DNA from 2 places in the Streptomyces sp. NPDC040622 genome. Region 1 is predicted to be linked to the other one. Evidence: riboswitches for the same ligand, from Rfam matches in the RefSeq annotation. Region 1 holds a riboswitch; the other holds the start of a gene.
What was found. Region 1 has a riboswitch for cobalamin ahead of ACZ592_RS23265 (ribonucleoside triphosphate reductase). Riboswitches for the same ligand answer to the same signal wherever they lie in the genome.
Positions count from the first base shown of each region.

Region 2: another riboswitch for cobalamin. It lies ahead of ACZ592_RS24800 (prenyltransferase/squalene oxidase repeat-containing protein); the one in region 1 lies ahead of ACZ592_RS23265 (ribonucleoside triphosphate reductase).

Region 1 is NZ_JBVIXD010000008.1:9,951-17,420, reverse strand. It holds gene ACZ592_RS23280 (M13 family metallopeptidase) at 1-1,662, shown strand, start outside; gene ACZ592_RS23275 (alpha/beta fold hydrolase) at 1,684-2,553, opposite strand; gene ACZ592_RS23270 (glutaminase) at 3,047-3,964, shown strand; cobalamin riboswitch at 4,118-4,265, shown strand; gene ACZ592_RS23265 (ribonucleoside triphosphate reductase) at 4,317-6,092, shown strand; gene ACZ592_RS23260 (anaerobic ribonucleoside-triphosphate reductase activating protein) at 6,089-6,694, shown strand; gene ACZ592_RS23255 (medium chain dehydrogenase/reductase family protein) at 6,684-7,470, opposite strand, start outside.
Region 2 is NZ_JBVIXD010000008.1:348,288-355,757, forward strand. It holds gene ACZ592_RS24795 (prenyltransferase/squalene oxidase repeat-containing protein) at 1-1,037, opposite strand, end outside; cobalamin riboswitch at 1,166-1,314, opposite strand; cobalamin riboswitch at 1,327-1,470, shown strand; gene ACZ592_RS24800 (prenyltransferase/squalene oxidase repeat-containing protein) at 1,565-4,384, shown strand; gene ACZ592_RS24805 (hypothetical protein) at 4,381-5,316, shown strand; gene ACZ592_RS24810 (energy-coupling factor transporter transmembrane component T) at 5,461-6,603, shown strand; gene ACZ592_RS24815 (ABC transporter ATP-binding protein) at 6,600-7,470, shown strand, end outside.

The DNA.
Region 1 (7,470 bases):
CAGCCCTTGATCGACGAGGTCGCGGCCCTGCGGGACACCCGGGAGCTCGCGGCCTTCCTCGGCCGCTTCGAGCGGATCGGCGGCTCCGGCCTCTTCGGCTCGTACATCGACTCGGACGACCGCGACTCCGACCGCTACCTCTTCAACGTCCTCCAGGGCGGGCTCGGCCTGCCCGACGAGTCGTACTACCGCGAGGAGAAGTTCGCCGAGATCCGCGAGAAGTACCTCGCCCATCTCACCGAGCTCCTCACTCTGGGCAAACACGCGGACCCGGCGGCGGCCGCGCGGACCGTCCTCGATCTGGAGACGCAGCTCGCCGCGGGCCACTGGGAGCGGGCCGAGACCCGTGACGTGCAGAAGACCTACAACCTCACCACCCTGGACGAGCTGATCGCGCTGGCCCCCGAGTTCGACTGGCGCGCCTACGCCGCGGCGCTCGGCGGCTCGGACGCCACCATCGCGGAGACCTGCGTCCGCCAGCCGTCCTACCTCGCCCACCTCTCCACGGTCCTCGCCGGGACGCCGGTCGAGCAGTGGCGCGACTGGGCGCTGACGCGCGTACTGCGCGCCTGCGCGCCGTACCTCTCGGACGAGTTCGTGCGCAACAACTTCGAGTTCTACGGCCGCACCCTCAACGGCACCCCGGAGCTGCGCGCCCGCTGGAAGCGTGCCGTCTCCCTCGTCGAGGGCGCCATGGGCGAGGCCGTCGGCAAGCAGTACGTGGCACGGCACTTCCCGCCGTCGTCCAAGGCGATGATGGACGACCTCGTCGCCAACCTCCTGGAGGCCTACCGCCAGTCGATCGCCCGGCTCGACTGGATGACCGACGAGACGAAGGAACGGGCGTACGAGAAGCTCGCCACGTTCCGCCCCAAGATCGGCTACCCCGACACCTTCCGCGACTACTCCGCGCTCCAGGTGTCCGCCGACGACCTGCTCGCCAACGCGCAGGCGGCGGCAGCGTTCGAGTCCGACCGCGAGCTCGCCAAGATCGGCTCGCCGGTCGACCGCGACGAGTGGTTCATGCTGCCGCAGACCGTCAACGCGTACTACAACCCGGGCACCAACGAGATCTGCTTCCCCGCGGGCATCCTGCAGAAGCCGTTCTTCTCGCCCGACGCGGACCCGGCGGAGAACTACGGCGGCATCGGCTCGGTCATCGGCCACGAGATCGGCCACGGCTTCGACGACCAGGGCGCACAGTACGACGGCGCGGGCAACCTCAACGACTGGTGGACCGCGGCCGACAAGACCGCGTTCGAGGCGAAGTCGAAGGCGCTCGTCACGCAGTACGACGCCTTCTCGCCCCGCAACCTGCCCGGCGAGTTCGTCAACGGCTCCCTCACGGTCGGCGAGAACATCGGCGATCTCGGCGGCCTGACCATCGGGCACACCGCGTACCTCATCGCGCTCGACGGGGAGCCGATGCCCGAGAGCGACGGCATGACCGGCTCCCAGCGGCTCTTCATGAACTGGGCGTACTGCTGGCGCACCAAGCGCCGCAAGGAGCAGGAGCAGCAGTACCTCACGATCGACCCGCACTCGCCGCCGGAGTTCCGCGCCAACATCGTCCGCAACCTCGACGAGTTCCACGAGGCGTTCGGCACGGTCGAGGGCGACGGTCTCTGGCTCGACCGGGCGGAACGCGTACGGATCTGGTGACGCGCGCGGGGCGCCGGCCGGTCAGGCCAGGAACGCCGCCGTGGCCGCCACGAACCCCTCCGGATCGTCCAGGAAGGGAAAGTGGGCGGCGCCGGGCCGCACGACGAGCTCGGCGTACGGGAACAGGCCGGCGAGCTCGGCCATCGCGGGCGGCGGCGAGTTGAGGTCGGCCTCCCCGGCCAGCACCAGGACCGGGGAGCCGAACCGGGCGAGCGCGGCACGGGTGGCCGCGGGATCGTAGGCGCCCTCGGCCCCGAACGCGGCGGCGGCCTCGTCGTTGCGCTGCCCGTCCTCGGCGGCGTGGTGGGCCCGGGCCGCCGCGTCCCAGCGGCCGTACGCGAAGGGAGCGATGGCGGCGAAGGCCTCGGCGGTCACCTGTCCGGCCACGAGGGCCTCCAGGGCCGCGAACGCCGCGGGGAACCACGGTTCGTCCCGGCGCAGGAGCGCCGTCTCGCGCCGGACGTCCCCGGTCACGGGGATGCCGACGGCCATGACGCTCGGTGTGATCAGCGCGAGCCTGCCGACGCGCTCCGGGTGGCGGGCCGCGTACAGCACCGCGAGGTTCGCACCGGCGGAGTGCGCCAGCAGATCCACGGTCCGAAGACCCAGATGCTCGCGCAGCGCCTCGACGTCGTCCACGAGGCGGTCGCACCGGTAGGAGGCGGTGTCCTCAGGTACCGCGGAGTCGCCGGTGCCGCGGAGATCCAGCATGACCAGCGGGCGGTGCGCCGCGAGACCGCCGAGGTCACCGAGGTACGCGGACGCCTGCATCGGGCCGCCCGGCAGACAGATCACGGGCGGGAGCCCGAAGGACTCCCCGCCGCCCCCTCCGGTGTCCGTGTACACGTGGTAGGCGAGCTCGGTTTTGTCGGGCGCGGAGAAGGTAGGCATGGCCGAGACCCTGTCACCGGCGCCGGCCCGGCACAACCGGGTTACGCACGCGGAATCGCGCCTGGTCAGGCGGTGAGTGCCCGCTGGGCGCCGGCCGACAGGGACTCGTCGTCCGGGTGGGCGAGGACCGCCGGCGGACTCGACTCAGCACGCATGGGCCGGGGCTCCCTGCTGGTCCGCACCCCACTCCCGTGGAAACCCGGCGGAACCCTGCCGGTCGGGTGGACGCGGGCCGCCGGGCGGTCGGGCGGTCGGGCGGCCGGTGAAGTCCCGCGCGGAGAGGATCACCGGGTCGGTCGCTCCGCGGTCGGAACCGTGCGCGTAGGGGGGAGCGGGCAGCGAGGTGTGGCCGGCCACCACCGAGTCGCCCCGGGTGTGCCCGCGGGGCGCGGACGGTGGGGCGCGACGCGGGCGCGGGCCTGGCGATCACGGGGCCGGGGCCGGCGTTAGGGTGTGGCGCAAGCATCACCGTACGAAGCCAAAGTGAGTCAGCGTGTCCGCCTCCTTCCAGCCGGTCCTGGACCGCATCGCCGCCGAAATCGACGCAGCCCCGGGCCGGGGCCGCCCCGCCGACTACATCCCGGCCCTCGCCTCGGCGGACCCGAACCGCTTCGCCATGGCCGTCGCGGAGCTCGACGGGACGGTGTACGGCGTGGGGGACTGGCAGCACCCCTTCTCCACCCAGTCCATCACCAAGGTGTTCACGCTCGCCCTGGCGCTGTCCCTGGAGGACGACGCCCTGTGGGAGCACGTGGGGCGCGAGCCGTCCGGGAACCCCTTCAACTCCCTGGTCCAGCTGGAGTACGAGAACGGTATCCCCCGCAATCCGTTCATCAACGCGGGCGCGCTCGTCGTCACCGACCGCCTCCACACCCTGACCGGCGACGCCTCCGGCGCCCTGCGCGCCTTCCTGCGCGCCGAGTCCGGCAACCCGGACCTGACCTTCGACGACGAGGTCGCCGCCTCGGAGGCCGCCCACGGCGACAGGAACGCCGCGCTGGCGCACTTCATGGCGTCGTACGGCAACATCTCCAACCCGGTCCCCGACCTCCTCGACCAGTACATCCGCCAGTGCGCCGTCGCGGCGTCCTGCGGCGACCTGGCGCTGGCCGCCGGGTTCCTGGCCCGCCACGGGATAAGGGCCGACGGCTCCACGCTCCTGACCCGCAGCCGCGCCAAGCAGGTCAACGCGGTGATGCTGACGTGCGGCACCTACGACGCGGCCGGCGACTTCGCCCATCGGGTGGGGCTGCCCGGCAAGAGCGGGGTGGGCGGCGGCATCATCGCGGTCGTGCCCGGCCGGTGCACGGTGTGCGTGTGGAGCCCGGGCCTCGACGAGCGCGGCAACTCGGTGGCCGGTGTGGCGGCACTGGACCGCTTCACGACGCTCACGGGTCTCTCCATCTTCTGACTGCCCTCTTCTCGCTTCTGGCTTCTGGCTTCCGAGTTCTGACGGCGACGCCTCCGGCGGCCGAGTCGTGCGCGGCCGCCGGGCCCAAAGTCCCCCTCTCCAGGTCGAACGTCATCGACCCCGTTGTGCCGGGCATGTCGCGATGGCACCAGATGTAGTGTTTTTTCTGTCGGTTCGGCGGGGCGCTCACGAGCGTTCGCCGAGGCAACAGGGAACCCGGTGCGAATCCGGGGCTGCCCCGCAACGGTGAGTGGTCGCACAGCGGCCCGAGCCCGATACCTGCCGGCGTCCGCCTCCCGTGCCTCTCGTGCGGTGAGGACTCATCTCCGTACTGCCTCGTGGGAGGGCCGACGTGACGCAGATCGACGCCGTGGACTCGGTGACCGAGTATCTGGACCGCAGCGACTGGCGGGTCAACGCCAACGCGAACCAGGGTTATTCACTGGGCGGACTGATCCTCAACGCGGCGGGGAAGATCGTCGCCAACTACTGGCTGGACCAGGTCTACCCCGAGGCCGTCGGCCTGGCCCACCGCGAGGGCGACCTGCACATCCACGACCTGGACATGCTGTCCGGCTACTGCGCGGGCTGGTCGCTGCGCACGCTGCTCACCGAAGGGTTCAACGGTGTCCCCGGCCAGATCGACTCCGCCCCGCCCCGGCACTTCTCCTCCGCCGTCGGCCAGATCGTGAACTTCCTCGGCACGCTGCAGAACGAGTGGGCGGGCGCCCAGGCGTTCAGCTCCTTCGACACCTACATGGCCCCCTTCGTGCGCAAGGACTCCCTGACGTACGCCGAAGTCCGCCAGGGCGTGCAGGAGTTGGTGCACAACCTCAACGTGCCGTCCCGCTGGGGCACCCAGACGCCCTTCACCAACCTCACCTTCGACTGGACGTGCCCGCCCGACCTGCGCGAGGAGATACCGGTCATCGGAGGCCGCGAGACGGACTTCGCGTACGGGGAGCTCCAGGCGGAGATGGACCTGATCAACCGGGCGTACATCGAGGTGATGACGGCCGGCGACGCGACCGGGCGGGTCTTCACCTTCCCCATCCCGACCTACAACATCACCGCGGACTTCCCCTGGGAGAGCGAGAACGCCGAGCGGCTTTTCGTGATGACCGCGAAGTACGGGCTGCCGTACTTCCAGAACTTCGTCAACTCCGACCTGTCACCGCACCAGATCCGCTCGATGTGCTGCCGCCTCCAGCTGGACCTCACGGAACTGCTCAAACGCGGCAACGGTCTGTTCGGCAGCGCCGAGACCGGTTCCCTCGGGGTGGTCACCCTCAACTGCGCCCGGCTCGGCCATCTGCACGCCGGGGACGAGGCGGGACTCTTCGGCGCTCTCGACCGGCTGCTCGGGCTCGCCCGGGACAGCCTGGAGATCAAACGGGTCACTGTCCAGGCCCTGATCGACGGCGGCCTCTATCCGTACACCAAGCGCTACCTCGGCACCCTGCGCAACCACTTCTCCACCATCGGCGTGAACGGGATCAACGAGATGATCCGCAACTTCACGCACGACGCCCATGACATCACCTCGTCCGAGGGACACGCCCTCGCGCTGCGCCTGCTCACCCACGTACGGACGCGGATGGTGGAGTTCCAGGAGCGGACGGGTCACCTTTACAACATGGAGGCCACCCCGGCGGAGGGAACCACCTACCGGTTCGCCAAGGAGGACCGGCGCCGCTTCCCGGGGATCCTCCAGGCCGGTACGGACAGCAATCCGTACTACACCAACTCCTCGCAGCTGCCGGTCGGATGGACCGACGATCCCTTCGAGGCCCTGGAGATGCAGGACGAACTGCAGACCCAGTACACCGGCGGTACCGTCCTGCATCTGTACATGTCCGAGCGGCTCTCCGATGCCGAGGCCTGCCGCACTCTCGTGCGCCGGGCGGTGGAACGGTTCTCCCTGCTCTGTCTGACGGTCACCCCGACCTTCTCGATCTGCCCGGAGCACGGTTATCTGGCGGGCGAGCACTCCACCTGCCCGACGTGCGGCGGCGTGTGCGAGGTGTGGACGCGCGTCATGGGCTACCACCGGCCCGTCTCCTCCTTCAACATCGGCAAGAAGGGGGAACACGCCGAACGCGTTCCGTTCCGGGAAGCGGCGGCGTGATCCGCGTCGGCGGCCTGGCCCGCCTGTCGACCTGCGACTGGCCGGGACGTCTGGTCGCCACGGTGTTCTGCCAGGGCTGCCCCTGGCGCTGCGGCTACTGCCACAACCCCGCACTCCTCGACCCGCGCGGCCGGGCGCCCGTCACCTGGGCGCAAGTCACCGCCCATCTCGCCCGCCGCACGGGCCTGTTGGACGGGGTCGTCTTCTCCGGCGGCGAACCGCTGCTGCAGACAGGGCTCGCGACGGCCGTGCGGCAGGTGCGCGACCTCGGGTTCGGGGTCGCCCTGCACACGGGAGGCGCCTTTCCCCGCCGCTTCGCCGAGCTGCTGGAGGGCGGGCTCGTCGACTGGGTGGGGTTCGACGTCAAGGCGGCCCCGCCCGCGTACGACCGTGTCACCGGCGCCCGCAACAGCGCCGCTCCCGCCCTGCGCAGCCTGCGGCTCCTGCGGGAATCCGGGGTGGCGCACCAGCTGCGGACGACCGTCGATCCCGTGCTGCTCGACGCCGACGAGGTCGCGGAGCTGCGGGCATGGCTGGACGGGCAGGAGTGGGACGGGCACGTCTGGCAGGAGGCTCGGTCGGCCCGACCCGTCACGGGGTGAGGACGACCTTGCCCGCGACGGTGCCGGACTCGGCAAGACGCAGCGCCTCGGCGGCGCGCCCGAGCGGCACCTGGGCGGCGATCTGCGCGGTGACCTCGCCGCGCCGGGCGGCGGCGAAGACCTCGGTCAGGTCGGCGCGCAGCCTGGCCCGGAACCGGTTCCTGGCCAGGGCCTTCCCCGCCCAGACGTTGAAGAAGCAGGCCCGGCGGCGGTTGGGCAGCGCGTTCCACAGCCACACCCGGCCGAGCAGCTTGAGCACGGGCCACTGCTTGGACCCCTCGTCGTCACGGGTGGAGGCGCTGCCGTACGAGACGAGCGTGCCGCCGGGCGCGAGCAGCCGCCACGAGCCGACGATGCCGCGCCCGCCGATGTGGTCGAAGACGGCGGCCACCCCTGCGGGGGCGAGCTCGCGGATCCGCGGGGCGACGTCGCCCCGGTAGTCGACGGGCGTGACTCCGCGCTCCCGGAGGGCCTCATGGTGGCGCGGGGAGGCCGTGCCGATCACCGTCACGCCTGCCGCCTGCGCGAGCTGGACCAGGACGGAACCGACGCCGCCGTTGGCCCCGTGCACCACGACGGTCTGCCCCGCCCGGACCCGCGCCTTGCGGTGGAGCATCTGCCAGGCGGTGACGCCGTTCACCACCAGGGTCTCCGCCTCCGCGGCGCCCATCCCCTCCGGCACCTCCACCACGTCCGCCGCGTCGACCAGCACGTGGCTGGCCCAGCCGCCCACCTTCACCAGTGCGGCGACCCTCGTGCCCATCAGTCGTGCTTCG
Region 2 (7,470 bases), 340 kb from region 1:
GGCGCGGGCGCGAAGCCGCCTCCCGCGACGGCGCGCAGGCCGTCGATGGAGGCGTAGGCGGACGGAGTGGTGTCGGTGGGCAGGTACTTGAAGCCGCCGCCGGGCTTGAACTGCTGGGCGATCAGGAAGTCGACGGGGGTCTTGCCCGCCCGGGTGAGGAAGTCACCGGTCTGCGGGTTGATGCCGCAGGCGTTCAGCCCGGCGACGGCCCAGCCGTTGGAGTCGGTGTTGGCGCCGAACATCGCGTCGAAGGCCCCGGAGTTGTTGATCAGCTTCGACTTGAGGAAGCTCTTCGCCTTGGTGACGGCAGGGTCGGTGGCCGGTACCCCGGAGACGCACAGGGAGGCCATGGCGGCGCCGGTCATGTCGATGTCGCCGGGTGCCGCGAGCGCGTCGGGGTCGCCCTCGGCCTTGCTGAAGTTCCAGCCCCCGTCGTCGTGCTGGTTCGCGCGGACGGTGCTGACGGACCGGTCGAGCAGAGCCTGGGGCACGCGCTGGGCGCCGGACGGCGTCTTGGCACCCGCGAGCGAGAGGAGCGCGAACACCGTTCCGTTGAAGTTGCTGGGCGAACCCCAGTAGCCGGGCGCGGAGTTCTGCCAGTACGCGTAGGTGTCGGCGATCAGGTTGCGGCTCGCGGAGACCCGGGCCGGGTCGATGCCCGCCGCGTAGGCGTTGATGATGCCGCGCTCGTAGTCGGTGACCACCGGCGACGTGCCGGGCCAGCCATCGGCGGCCAGGTGGGCGCGGTACACGGTGCGGGCGTTCTTCGTGGTGTCGCCGCCCGGTGCGACGTCGACGGCCGCCGTGCCCGCCGCGGCGAGGGCTGAGAACGCCCACTCGTTGGACAGACCCGTGCCCGCGTAGGAGCCGTCGGCGCCCTGGAGGGATCTGAGGTACGTCACGCCATTCGTCTTGGACGTGGCTGTCTGGCCGGGCGTGGTGGTCGCCGCGGCGGGCGACGCGGCCAGGACGAGCACGGTGAGGGCCACGGGGACGGCCGGCAGCATACGGCGGGCAACGACGTGGGCGGAGGTCATGGCGGGGTTACTCCCGGGGGAAGGGGGCGCCGGCCGCACGTCTCCCTCCCGCCGGACGCACGTACGAGAACGCACGCGGACCTGGCCGGACGACACGTGGCCGTCGCCCGAGCGCGAGGTGCGACGTCCTTGGATTGCAGGGCCGGTCGGGCATTCGGGCTCGTCCCGGCCCTCCGGCCGGTCCACACCGCTGCGCGTCAGCTCTGGATTCGCACCAGATTCCCCCGCTCGGCAGCACGGGACGTTACTCGAACCTCACAGGTCCCGCACACCCTTGTCACCTCATTCGTAACTGTGCTCTAATTCGCCCGAATCTGAACTCAGTTAACAGGGGAAGCCGGTCGAAGTCCGGCGCTGACCCGCAACCGTAGGTTCGCCGAGCACCTCAAGTGCGCGGCGGGCGAGCCGGATTACCTGGACTGAGGGACAAGTGACTGACGCCGTCGCGGACTACGGCGTGGTACGGACGGTTCCTCCACGAGGAACCTCGGCCCCCGGGCCGCCTATCACGTGCGGGACCGCCACGGATGAAGCCCAGGGGGGCAGTGGTGGGGCACAGAGGCGGGAGACGGGGCCGGGGCGTGCGCGCGAGATACGTCTCATTGCTGTGTACGGCCACCCTGGCAGTGGGCGGCGGCGCGCTCCTGCTCAACGGCGCCACCCCCGCGGCCGCCGACCCGATCGAGAGCTGCACCGCCACCAAGGGCGCGGTCGTCGCGGTGGACTTCGGCGACTGGGGAGGAGGCGTCGTCCGAGGCTGCGACGCCACCCCCACCACCGGCTACGACCTGCTGCACGAGGCCGGATTCAGCACTGCGGGGACCCGGCACGACGGCCCCGCCTTCATCTGCCGCCTGGGACACCAGGAGTTCGACTCCGGTAGGCAGTACCCGACGCGGGACGAGGAGGAGTGCAAGCTCACCCCGCCCGCGTCCGCCTACTGGTCGTACTGGATCGCGCCGCGCGGCCAGGACTACTGGACGTACAGCCCGCTCGGCGCCATGAGCCGGCAGCCGAAGAACGGCTCAGTGGAGGCGTGGGTGTTCGGCGCGACCGACCCGGACGGCACGAGCGGCGGTCCGTCGTTCACGCCCGCCCAGGTCAGGGCGGGCGGCCAGAGCGACCCCGGCGACAACCCGCCCGACGTCGAGCGCGCCGAGGTGGACCTCGACGCGGCGGACGCCTGGCTCAGGAGCAGACTCACCGAGGGCGACCACATCCGCGACGAGGGGACAGCGGGCGCCGACCTCTACCAGACGGCGCACACCGCCCTCGCGCTCGCCGCCTCCGGTGGCCGCGGTACCGCGCTCACCCGGACGACGTCCTATCTCGCGGCGCGCACCGAGGAGTTCGCCTACCCGCAGGGCCCCGGCAAGGACCCGAACCCGGCGGGCGCGGCCCTGCTCGCGCTCCTCGCCGAGAGCAACGGGGGCGACCCGCACTCCTTTGGCGGCCACGACCTCGTCGGCGACCTGGGAAGGAGCGTGTGCGCCGGCGGCGGCACGGACGCCTGCGTCGCCAAGGGGGATTTTCCCGCCGTGGGTGACGTGGAGACCCAGGCCCTCGCCGTGCTCGCGCTGCACCGCGCGGGCCGGAAGATCCCCGCCGACGCGGTCGCCCGCGTGGCCGCCCACCAGTGCAAGGACGGCGGCTTCAGCCCCACACTGCTGCGCGACGGTCAGACCTGCACCTACAGCGACCCCGCCACCACCCCGTACGCGGTCATCGCCCTCCAGCAGGCGGGCGGGTACTCCGATGTCGTGGCGAAGGCGCGCAAGAACCTGCGGGACGCCCAACTGCCCACCGGCGCGTACGGCGCCTACCCGGGCGTGACCACGGGTGACATCAGCGCCACCGGCAGATCGGCCCAGGCCCTGCGTCTGCTCGGCGACACGGTCCGCGCGGACGCCGCGGTCTCCTGGCTGTCGCGACAGCAGACGAAGGGCGGCGGCTTCGGCTTCGACGAGGGCGCGCAGGATCCGGAGCTCTATCCGACCTGGGGCGCCGTCCTCGCCGGGGCGCGCACCAGCCTGGCCTCCCTCACCGCGCGACCGCCGGAGCCGCCCCGGCCGCCGACCACCGACCCCACGGACCCGACCGGTCCCACCGACCCGGGTGACCCCACGGGACCGAACCCGCCCTGGTCCCCCGGTGAGGGCCCCGACCTGAAGAAGGGCACCGCCTACCTCACCGCGGGCTCCCGCCTCAAACAGGGCCACTACTACGAGAACATCGCCGGTACCGGCTTCGCCGACTACGGCCTGACCATCGACGGCGCCTACGCGCTCGCGGCCACCGGCCGTGACAACGACGCGCTGCGCGGTGTCGTCGACTTCCTCGACGGCAAGGGCAAGGACGGCGCGACGCCGGGCCGGACCGTCAACGACTGGACGGGCGTGGGCACTTCGCATGCCGCAGGTGGCTCACTGGGCAAGGTGGCGGTGCTCGCCCAGGCCGTCGGCCGGGACGCGCGCGACTTCGCGGGCCAGGACCTGATCAAGGCACTCGACACGTCCGTGTGCGAGAGACCGAGCCCGGCGCCGGACCGCAGCTGTCCGGCCAAGGGCGCCTACACGTACGCCCCTTCGGTGTTCTCGCAGTCCCTCGGCGTCATCGCCCAGCTCCGCGCCGGGGAGAAGACGTCGGCCGCCGCCCCCGTCGCGTACCTGCGGAGCCTGCAGCACTCCTCCGGGGCCTGGCCCAGCCTGATCCCCTCGACCGGCGACTCCGAGGTGGACTCCACGGCGATGGCCGCCATGGCCCTCGACCTGGTGAAGGACGCCGCGTCGGAGAAAGCCGTCGACAAGGCGCTCGCCTGGATCGCCACCAAGCAGCTCCGGGGCGGCGGGTTCCCCGGCGCCTCGGGCAACTCGGTCAACTCGGCGGCCCTCGCCGTGCAGGGGCTCTCCCTGGACGCGGCGAAGTACGGTGCCGAGATCAAGAAGGCCCGCAGGTTCCTCGCCGGGCAACAGAACACGGACGGCGGGTTCAACGTCGCGGCGGGCGGTCAGCGCGGTTCCGACGTGCGCGCCTCCACGCAGGGCCTCGGCGGGGCGGTCGGCACCTCCTTCGGCACGCTCGTCAGGGACCTGGACGGGACGACTCCGCAGCCGCCGCCCCCTGCGTCCACCGACGGCCCCTCGGGGAACGCCACTCCGGACATCGTGACCCCCGGCGCGGACGGCGGCGCGGGCCCCTCGGCCGCGGGGCCCTCGCCCGACGGCGCCCTCGCCTCGACCGGTGCGCACGTGGCGGCACTCGCCCTGGCAGCCCTCGCCCTGTGCCTCGCCGGGTGGCGCACGGTCGTCGTCGCCCGCCGCCGCACTGCCACAGGAGGCCACCAGTGATCATCCGTTTCCTGCGTACGTTCGCGGGTGCGACCGGCGCCCTGACGCTGGCCGTCGCGGCCCTGAACGCCACAGCCGGTCCTGCCACCGCCGCGCCCCGGCCCATGGGCCAGTGCACCACCCGCGCGGGAGCCGTGCTCGCCGTCGACTTCAGCGACTGGGGCGGACCCGTCTTCCGCTCCTGCGGCACCACGCCGACCACGGGCTACGAGCTGCTCAACCAGGGCGGCTGGCGGACCACCGGCACCGGCCACGACGGCCCGGCCTTCATCTGCCGGATCGGCTACAGCGGCTACAAGGGCGGCAAGCAGTTCCCGACGGCGGCACAGGACGACTGCGTCCTCACCCCGCCCGCCTCCGCCTACTGGTCGTACTGGCACGCCGACCCGGGCGAGAACACCTGGGAGTACAGCCAGCTCGGCGCCATGCTCTACAAGCCCAAGCCGGGCAGCGTCGACCTGTGGATCTTCGGCGGCACCAACATCGAGGGCACCAAGGGCCGCCCGACGCTCGCCCCCGACCAGCTGCGCGCCCACAACGCCCGCCCCACCGGCGGCGGCAAGCCCCGCTCGGCATACGAGAGGCGGACCTCCAAGCCGCTGCCGCCGAACGTCGACACCGGACCCGCTCCGGAACGGCCCGCCAAGAAGAAGAGCGCCGCGCCGCCCCCGGAGCCCGGCAAGTCCGCGAAGAAGCCACCCCCCTCGCCCTCGCCGTCCGATTCACCCTCCGCGACCCCTTCGGCGAGCGGCGCGGCGGGCGGGGCGAAGGCCGGGCCGAAGCCGTCCTCCAAGGTCATCGACGCGGCCCCGGCGGCCGACGCCGCGCACGACGCGGGCTCCTACGCACCGGCCGCCACCACCGGCGCGCTGGTCCTGCTCATCGGGGGCGCAGCCGTGTACGCGGCCCGGCGCCGCCGCCGTACGGAGTAGTCCGTGCCGGACAGCACTCCGACAGGGCGCACAGGCACCTCCGGTGTACGCGCAGGTGCCGCTGACGCGCTCCGGGGCGCGCCGGGAACGCCGGCAGCCGCGCCCGCCGTCGCCCCCGCGCGCCCACACGCGGCCGAGCGGCGGCTGCCCCGCACCCTGCACCCGATGGCCTGGTGGGTGTGGGCCCTGGCCCTGGCCACCGCGGTCAGCAGGACCAACAACCCGCTGCTGCTCTTCCTCGTGCTCGCCGTCCTCGGCCACGTCATCAGTGTGCGCCGCACCGAGGCGCCCTGGGCCCGCGGCTTCAAGTACTACCTGTACCTGGCGCTCACCGTCATCGCGATCCGCGTGCTCTTCCGCGCCCTCTTCGCCACCGGCATCACGCCGCACGACCACTTCCTCTTCTCGCTGCCGCACATCCCCACCCCCGACTGGTACGCGGGCATCCAGCTGGGCGGCCCGGTGTCACTGGAAGCGCTCCTCTCCGCCGCCGTGGACGGCCTGCGCCTTGCCTGCATGCTCTGCTGCGTCGGCGCGGCCAACACCCTGGCCAACCCCAAGCGGGCCCTGCGCGTCCTGCCCGGCGCGCTCCACGAACTGGGCGTCGCCGTCACCGTCTCCATCAGCGTCGCCCCGCAACTGGTCCAGAGCGTGCAGCGGGTGCGCCGCGCCCGGCGACTGCGCGCGGGGCGGACCAGGGGCCTGCGGGCACTGCGCGGCATCGTCGTGCCGGTGCTCGAGGACGCGCTGGAGCGTTCGTTGCGCCTGGCGGCCGCCATGGATTCGCGCGGCTACGGCCGCGCGGGCACGGCGACGCGCCGCTCGCGCCGCCTCACCGGCGCGCTGATGCTCCTTGGCATGTGCGGGTTGTGCGCAGGCGCGTACGGACTCCTCGACGCCACCGCTCCGCGCCTCCTCGGCTTCCCCGCCATGGGGGCCGGCGCGGTGCTGTGCGTGGCCGGACTTCGGCTCGGCGGGCGCCGGGTCACCCGGACCACCTACCGGCCCGACCCCTGGCGATTCGAGGAGTGGGCGGTGGCGGGCTGCGGCGTCCTGTCGGCCGTCCTGCTCTTCACCAACGTCGGATTCAACGCGGCGGAGCTCAACCCGTCCATCTACCCGCTGAGCTGGCCGACGCTCCCGATGGTTCCCGCGGCGGCCGTCCTGCTCGCGGGCGCCGCCGGATTCCTGGCACCGCCGCCGCTTCCCGTGTCGCTCCCGTCTCCGGGCACCACGCGGCGCCCCGCGCCCCGCGCCCGGCACCCCCAGAAAGCCGCCGCCAAGTGATCACCTTCGACCACGTCTCCGTCGCGTACGACGACACGGCCGAGCCCGTCCTGCACGACGTCGACCTCACCGTCGAGGAGGGCGAGCTCTGCCTCGTCGTCGGCGCTACCGGCGTCGGCAAGTCCACCCTGCTCGGCACCGTCAACGGCCTGGTCCCGCACTTCACCGGCGGCACCCTGTACGGCACCGTCACCGTCGACGGCCGCGACACCGCGGGCCACCCGCCCAGGGAACTCGCCGACGTGGTCGGCATGGTGGGCCAAGACCCCTTGGACGGCTTCGTCACCGACACCGTCGAGGAGGAACTCGCGTACGCCATGGAGCAGTTGGCCGTCCCTGCCGACACCATGCGCAAACGCGTCGAAGAGACCCTCGACCTGCTCGGCCTGGCCGACCTGCGCCACCGCGCCCTGCACGAACTCTCCGGCGGCCAGCAGCAGCGCGTCGCGATCGGGTCGGTCCTGACCGCCCACCCGCGCGTGCTGGTCCTGGACGAACCGACCTCCGCGCTCGACCCGACCGCCGCCGAGGAAGTACTCTCCGCGATCACCCGCCTCGTCCACGACCTCGGCGTCACCGTGCTGCTGGCCGAGCACCGCCTGGAGCGCGTCGTGCAGTACGCCGACCGGGTCCTGCACCTGGCGGGCGACGGACGGGTCGAGTCGGGCCCACCCGCCCGGATGTTCCGCACCGCCCGTGTCGCTCCCCCGGTCGTCGAACTCGGCCGCACGGCCGGCTGGGACCCCCTGCCGCTCTCGGTCCGTGACGCCCGCCGCGCCGCGGCCCCGCTGCGCGCCAGGCTGGCCGGCGCACCCGTGCCGCCCGCCCGGCCACCGGCCCCCGCGGCGCGGGAATCGCGGCCGAGAC